DNA from 2 places in the Nonomuraea sp. NPDC049028 genome. Region 2 is predicted to be linked to the other one. Evidence: riboswitches for the same ligand, from Rfam matches in the RefSeq annotation. Region 2 holds a riboswitch; the other holds the start of a gene.
The links. Region 2 has a riboswitch for thiamine pyrophosphate ahead of ACGFJ2_RS19835 (purine-cytosine permease family protein). Riboswitches for the same ligand answer to the same signal wherever they lie in the genome.

Region 1: it holds a riboswitch for thiamine pyrophosphate, as region 2 does, so the genes downstream of both, ACGFJ2_RS24975 (FAD-dependent oxidoreductase) here and ACGFJ2_RS19835 (purine-cytosine permease family protein) in region 2, are expected to answer to the same signal.

What each region holds. Positions count from the first base shown of each region.
Region 1 covers NZ_JBICTR010000006.1:338,966-342,755, reverse strand. Annotated here, with positions in the region: gene thiE (thiamine phosphate synthase) at 1-439, opposite strand, end outside; gene ACGFJ2_RS24985 (Rv2175c family DNA-binding protein) at 417-791, opposite strand; gene ACGFJ2_RS24980 (FAD-dependent oxidoreductase) at 822-1,985, opposite strand; TPP riboswitch at 2,044-2,161, shown strand; gene ACGFJ2_RS24975 (FAD-dependent oxidoreductase) at 2,130-3,452, shown strand; gene thiS (sulfur carrier protein ThiS) at 3,449-3,649, shown strand; gene ACGFJ2_RS24965 (thiazole synthase) at 3,642-3,790, shown strand, end outside.
Region 2 covers NZ_JBICTR010000005.1:66,683-70,472, reverse strand. Annotated here, with positions in the region: gene ACGFJ2_RS19840 (methylated-DNA--[protein]-cysteine S-methyltransferase) at 59-625, shown strand; gene ACGFJ2_RS19835 (purine-cytosine permease family protein) at 635-1,978, opposite strand; TPP riboswitch at 1,969-2,081, opposite strand; gene ACGFJ2_RS19830 (rhodanese-like domain-containing protein) at 2,107-2,430, opposite strand; gene ACGFJ2_RS19825 (winged helix-turn-helix transcriptional regulator) at 2,427-2,861, opposite strand; gene ACGFJ2_RS19820 (MFS transporter) at 2,937-3,790, shown strand, end outside.

The DNA of each region.
Region 1 (3,790 bases), on a different contig from region 2:
GCGCGTGGCGGCCCGGCTTGGTCGGCGTCGGCCAGACGGGACCGCAGCAGAAGTAGTCGACGCCCTCCTCCACGGCCGCGGCGGACGCCTCGGCGACGGAGTGGGTGGACCGTCCGATGAAGACGTCGTCGCCGAGTATCTCTCGCGCGACCTTCACCGGAAGATCGTCCTGCCCCAGGTGGAGCACGTCGGGCCGGGCGGCGTAGGCGATGTCGGCCCGGTCGTTGACCGCCAGCAGCCGGCCGTGCCGGTCGCAGGCGTCGCGGAAGACCTCGAGGAGCGCGAGCTCTTCGCGCGCCTCCAGCCCCTTCTCCCGCAACTGGACGATGTCCACGCCCGCGGCCAGCACCGCGTCGAGGAATTCGGCCAGGTCACCGCGTTCGCGACGGCCGTCCGTGCAGAGGTAGAGGCGGGCGTCAGAAAGCGAGGGCTTGGGCACGCCGCTTGACCTCGGTATGGCGACCGGCCCTGATGGCGTCGACCGGCGAGCCGGGCAGGGAGTCGTCGGGAGTGAAGAGCCAGCGCAGCGACTCGATGTCGTCGTAACCGGAGTCGCGCAGCACGGAGAGTGTGCCGGGCAGACCCTTCATCACGTCCTTTCCGTCAAGGAACACCGCGGGCACTTGTGGCCCACCACCACCCCGGCGCACACCGAGCAGTTTCCGGTCCTTGAGGAGTTGCTTGGCCCGCCCTATCGAAAGGTCGAGGCGCGCGGCCACTTCGGGGAGAGTGAGCCACTCGGCGACGAGCTGGTCGGTCTCCCGGTCGATCTGCGCAACAGAAAGCGTCACGAAACCACAACTACCACATGGCGTGCTTGCTCAAACAACACAGTCCCGTAGGGAGAGGTCGGGATCTACCAGGCGTTCGGCGTCTACGCGGTGTCCGGCTTCGATGATTCTGCGGCCCTGGACGAGGTCTCGGGGCCGGTCCACGGCGAGTACCGCGGCCAGGGTGTCGTCCGAGGTGAGCCAGCAGGCCGACCATTTTCCGCCGAGTTCGCCTCGGTAGAGGAGGCGGTCTCCGGCCGGGTGGTGGCCCGCGTACTGGACCATGTGACCGAACTGCTCAGACCAGAAATAGGGCACCGGGTCATAGGCGGCCTCGACACCCAGCAGCGTGGCGGCGGCCACCTCGGGTGAGTTGAGCGCGGCGTCCCAATGCTCGACCCTCAGCCTGGTCTCGAACCGGCGCGACCACCAGGCGGCGCAGTCGCCCACGGCCACGACGTTCGGCAGGGAGGTGCGCAGGTGTTCGTCGGTGACGACGCCGTTGTCCAGGTCGATGCCGGAGCCCGCGAGCCAGCCGACGGTCGGGCGTACTCCGACACCGGTGACGACCACGTGCGCCTCGATGAGGCTTCCGTCCGCGAGCGTGACGCCGCCGTCGTCCACTGAGCCGACCAGGGTGTTGAGCCGCAGGTCGATGCCCTCGTACCAGCCCTGGGTGCGGGCGCCGATCTCGGGGCCGACCGCCTGGGCGAGCGGGGTGGGGCCGGCCTCGATCACGGTCACCTCGCAGCCGGCCCGGCGGGCGGCGGTGGCCACCTCGGCGCCGATCCAGCCGGCGCCGATGATCACCACGTGGGCGCCCTTGACGAGCCGGGCGCGTAGCTCCAGCGCGTCGTCGAGGGTACGCAGCACGTGCTGGCGGCCGTCGCCGGGCAGCGTGATCGGCTCGGCGCCGGTGGCGATCACCAGGCCGTCATAGCCGAGCTCGCCCTCGGTTGTCTCGACGACGCCGGGACGCAGCGCCTTGGCCGAGACGCCCGGCCAGAAGTCCACCTCCAGCACGGCGAGGTCGGCGTCGACGAAGCTGGAGTCACTGCTGCCGGACAGGACCGCCTTCGACAAGGGTGGCCGATCGTACGGCCGGTGCCGCTCTTGCCCGATCAGCGTGATCCTGCCGTCGAACCCTTTCGCGCGCAGCGCCTCGACACTCCGTACACCGGCCAGACCGGCGCCTGCCACCACCACATGATTCACGTTCAAGACCATAACGGGGCCCGTGCCGGGACGTCGCGCCGAGGCCGTAGGGTGGAGACGTAAGACGCGCGGGAGTCCGGCCGTTTACCGGGCTGAGAGGAAGGCTGCACCGGGCCTTCGACCGCAAGACACCTGATCCGGATCATGCCGGCGAAGGGAGCGGACGTGGACATCGTCGTAGGCGGCGGGATCATCGGGCTGTCCATCGCCTGGCGCCTGTCCCGCTCGGGTCGGCCGGTCACCGTGGTCGACCCGGCTCCGGCCACCGGGGCCTCGCACGCGGCGGCGGGCATGCTGGCGCCGGTGAGCGAGGTCACGTACACGGAGGAGCCGCTGCTCCGACTGGGCCTCGCCGCACTGCGCCGCTGGCCGTCCTTCGCCTCCGAACTCGCCACCGACGCCGACCTCGACGCCGGTACGGGATTCGCCGCCAACCGCTCTCACCGCGATGCTGGTACGGGATCCGCCGCCTCCGATGTCGGCCTCCATGCTGCTGCGGGTCCCGCCACCAACCGCCTTGACGAAGCGGGGGCAGCTGAAGCGGTCGTGAGCGGGCTCAGTGAGGCCGCGCGGGCCGGGCTGGACTTCCGGGTCGACGGGACGCTGGCCGTGGCGTTCGGGGCCGACGATCTGGCGGCGCTCGGTGAGCTGGCCGCGTTCATGGAGAAGCTGGGGCTACCGGTCGAGCGGCTGACCGGGCGCGAGTGCCGTCGGCTGGAGCCCATGCTGGCGCCCTCCGTACGCGGTGGGCTACTGGCCCGTGGAGACGCCTGGGTGGACCCGCGCCGTGTCACCGCCGCGCTCCTGGCCGCACTCGACCGCCTGGGCGTCCCCCTCGTCCGGGCTCGCGTCAGCGAACTGCTCCGGGACGGCGACGCGGTGGTGGGCGTACGCCTCACACCCCCAGACGGGACGGCCACCCTGGACAAGGGCCGCCCGCAGGTGGACATCCCCCATGAGATCCGGGGCGAGCGGGTCGTGCTGGCGGCCGGGGCGTGGAGCGCCGGGCTGGTCGATGTCCCGGTGCGGCCGGTCAAGGGGCAGATCATGCGGCTGCGCTCCCCACAGCCCCTGCTCGGCAGGTGCGTACGCGGGACGGTCCACGGGAAATCCGTGTACCTGGTGCCAAGGGGTGACGGTGAGCTGGTGGTCGGGGCGACCCAGGAGGAGCTGGGGTTCGACACGAGGGTGACGGCGGGCGGACTGTACGAGCTGCTGCGGGACGCCCACGAGCTGGTGCCGGGCGTCACCGAGCTGGAGATCGCCGACGTGGTGGCGGGGCTGCGGCCGGGCACACCGGACAACGTTCCGCTCATCGGGCCCAGCGGGACGCCGGGGCTGGTGCTGGCCACTGGGCATCACCGGGGCGGGGTGCTGCTGGCTCCGCTCACGGCGGCCATTCTGCTGGGCGAGGAGAGCGAGCTCGCGGAGCTGTGCTCGCCGCTGAGGTATCGGGATATTTCATGAATGTGATCATCAATGGGGCCCCGCACGAGGTGCCCGACGGCACCACCGTGGCGCAGGCCGTACTCACGCTCACCACGGCGACGACCGGCGTGGCCGTGGCCGTGAACGACGAGGTGGTGACGCGGAGCGCCTGGGAGACGACGGCGCTCGGCGACAGCGACCGGATGGAAGTGCTGACGGCGGTGCAAGGTGGATGATCTGCTCATAGCCGGAGAGAAGTTCTCCTCCCGGCTCATCATGGGCACCGGCGGTGCCCCGTCGCTGGAGGTGCTCGACCAGGCGCTGGTCGCGTCCGGCACCGAGCTGACGACCGTCGCCATGCGGCGGCTCGACCCCAG
Region 2 (3,790 bases):
GATCCGTCCGATACGCTGCGGGCACGGCCTTTCAGGGCGGCGGAAGAGGGTGGCGGGTATGTCCAGTGGAGACCTCGATGCCCTGCTGCGGGTGACTTCCGCCACCTATCGCGGCGAGGTGCCGCCCGATGTGGCGTTCGGCACCTATGACGGCGCGGTCGGCCGGCTGGTGCTGGCGGTGAGCGGCAAGGGCATCGTGGCGTGCAGCTTCGAGTCGGAGGACACCGTCTTCGAGTTGGTCGTCCGGCATGTGGGCGCGTTCGTCGGGCCCGACCCCGGGCGGCTCGATCCGGTGCGCAGGGAGCTCGACGCCTACTTCTCCGGGCGCCTGCGGGCCTTCGCCACGCCGGTGGACCTGTCCATCGCCACGACGTTCGCCCGTACGGTGCTGCAGAAGACCATGGCCGTGCCCTACGGGGAGACGGCGACCCTCGACGAGATCGGCGAGAGCATCGGCCGCCCGCGCGCGCTGCGCGCGGTCGGCAACGCGCTCAACGCCAACCCCGTCTGTGTGGTCGTGCCGTGCCACCGGATCGTGCCGGGCGACGGCGAACTCGGCGACTACGCGGGCGGCCAGGCCGCCAAGCGTCATCTCCTCAACATCGAGAAACGCTCGCGGGCCTGAGGTACGTACTCAACGACGCGTGATCGACGCGCGCCTGGTCGCCCAGCCGATCGCCAGCGTCACCAGAGCCGCCACGAGAGCCGCGCCCAGGGCCCCGTTCATCCACGGCTGCCTGGTGAACCCGATGGCCTCGCGTACGGCCGCCCAGAGGCCGTCCCACTGCGCGACCGTGGGCGTGGAGGTGGTCAGCCAGTAGGCCACGAAACCGAGCGCCCAGGGCACCAGCATGGACCAGCGGGCGGGCGCGTCCTCGTCGGTGTTCCACCCCGAGGATCCGCCGAGCAGGAAGTAGTCGACCGCCAGCACCGCGAACATCGGCACGAACACCGCCCCGATCACGCCCAGGAACGCCCCGTACGAGTTCACGTCGACCACCAGCGCGATGGCGGTGGTCAGCACGCCGATGGCGATCGAGAAGACCCGCCGGTCGACGCGCGGCATGAGGTTCTGCAGGGACATGGTCGTGGAGTAGACGTTCGCGAACGACTGGTCGGCCTCCCGCAGCACCAGGATCGCGAAGAACAGCGCGCCCAGCGGCACCGCGACGAACGCCCCGAACACGGCCGTGCCGTCGGCGGCCACCGCGGCGGACCCGGCGATGGCCACCGCGTAGACGCCCAGCCCCAGGCAGGCGACCTGGGCCAGCGTGTAGCCGCCGACCACGCCCGCGAAGGCCGCCCGGCTCGACCTGGAGTGCCGGGCGAAGTCGGCGGCGATCGGCACCCACGAGACCGACAGCGCGATGACGTAGTCGACCGCGGGCGCGAAAGCCGTCCACGACCCGCCGCCCTGCGGGGGAGCCTTCGACAGGAACGCCACCGCGAACCAGACCAGCGAGATGATCACCCCGATGGTGACGTAACGCCGCAGCAGCCGGACCGACCCGAGCGGCCAGATGGTCAGCGACGTGGTCAACGCCCCCGCCACCACCACCCACACCTGGTACGGCACCACGTCGCCGAAGATGGCCATCGCACCCTTGGCGATCACCCACAGCTCGAAGGCGCCCCACCCGATCATCTGGACGATGTTGAGCACGGTCGGGATGTAGGACAGCCGCGCCCCGAACAACCCGCGCAGCAGCACCATCGCCGGCCGCCCGGTCTGCGTGCCCGGGATGGCCGACAGCCCCACCATGGCCGTGCCGACCAGACTGCCGACGAGCGCGGCGAGCAGGGCGGCGGTCAGGCTGAGCGGGCTGCCGCCGAGCGGGTCGAGCAGGAACAGCGCGCCGCTGAACCCCAGCAGGCTCACCGCCAGGTTCGCCCACAGGGCCCCCTGGTCGAGCAGCCCGAGCGTCTTGGGGGGCGTCCCTTCGAGGGTCAGCGGGACTTCGTCGACGACATGCGTCATCTCACACTCCCTACGCCGGCATTACCCGGACAGGTTCATGCGGTCGGCGACAGATCAGTCGCCCTCTCAGCCCGGTGCACCCCGAGCTCCCGCGGTTTGTGTAGTTGTCGAGCGGATTATGCCATCCGTCAGGCGACGAACGGCGGGCGCCCCGTCTCACTGACCATCGGGCGGCGCGCGCCCGCCCAGGACTGCATGCCACCGTCGACGTTGACCGCCTCGCGCCCGAGCTGGTTGAGCCAAGCCGCGACCTGGAACGACCGGCCGCCGACCCGGCAGACCACGTAGACGGTCCGGTCGCCCGGCACCTCCTCGACCCGCCCCTGGATCTGCGTCATCGGGATGTGCACCGCCTCGGGGGCGTGCCCGGCCACCCATTCGTCCTGTTCGCGCACGTCGAGCAGGTAGGCGTCAGCGGGAACGTCGCTTGCCGGAATCTCTGGAACCGTCATGCCTCCATCATCTCGCGTCGCTCATCGTAGGCAGCACGCGCCGTGGCGATCTCCTGCCGGTGCTCCTCGGTCCAGGTGACCAGGCTCTTGATCGTCTGGTGCAGCGTCCGGCCGAGCGGCGTGAGCGCGTAGTCGACCCTCGGGGGCGCGACGGGGTGGACCGTACGGCTGACCAGGCCGTCGCGCTCCAGGTGGCGCAGGGTCACGCTGAGCATCCGCTGGCTGACCCCGTCGATCTCGCGGCGCAGCTGGGTGAAGCGCAGGCTCTGGCAGTCGAGCAGCGCGATGACCAGCAGCGACCACTTGTCGGCGACCCGGTCGAGTATCTGCCGGACCTCGCAGTCCTCCCTGGTGTCCCACTGCCACACGTCGTAGTCGTCGTCCACGGTGCTCTCGCAGTAACCGGGTGACTTAGAAGTGCCGTCTTCCATGACATTTCATACTGCCGGATGATTTGGATGGTTACCAGAGATAACCGAATGCCGATAAGTAACCAGGAGTTGACCATGTCCAAACGCGCTTGGGGCATGTTGATCGTGCTGTGCGGAGCCATCTTCATCGAGGGCACCGACGTGGCCATGCTGAACGTGGCCCTGCCGTCGATCAGGGCGGATCTGGGGCTGTCCACGGGCATGCTGAGCGGGGTGGTGAGCGCCTACGTCCTGGGCTGCGGCGGTTTCATCCTGCTCGGCGGCCGGGCGGCCGACCTGCTGGGCAGGCGCAGGATGTTCCTGCTCTGGCTCGGCGTGTTCGTGGTGTTCTCCGGGCTGGGCGGGTTCGCGACCGAGGGGTGGGTGCTGCTGGTCGCCAGGTTCCTCACCGGGGTCGCGGCCGCCTTCATGATGCCCGCCGGGCTGTCGCTGATCACCACGAGCTTCCCCGAGGGCAGGCAGCGCAACCGCGCGCTGCTGGTGTACGCGGGGACGGGGGCCGCCGGGTTCGCGCTCGGGCTGGTGATCGGCGGTCTGCTGAGCTCGATCGGCTGGCGCTGGGTCTTCTTCGCACCCGTCCTCTTCTCGCTGGCGATCCTGATCGCCGCCGTCCCGCTGCTGAAGGAGCAGCGGACGCCCCGGCCCGCCGGCGGCGTCGACCTGGCCGGGGCCGCGACCATCACCGGCGCGATGACGCTGCTGGTCTATGGCCTGGTACGGCTGGAGCACCCCACCGACGGCCCGGCCTGGACCGTCGGCGCGTTCGCGGGCGGCGTGGCGCTGCTGGCGGCGTTCGTGGTGATCGAGCGGCGGTCGGCCACTCCGCTCGTCCGCCTGGGCATCCTGCGCTCCGCGCCACTGGTGCGCGCCAACCTGACGGCGCTGCTGCTCACCGCGTCGTTCTTCGGCTTCCAGTTCCTCGTCACGCT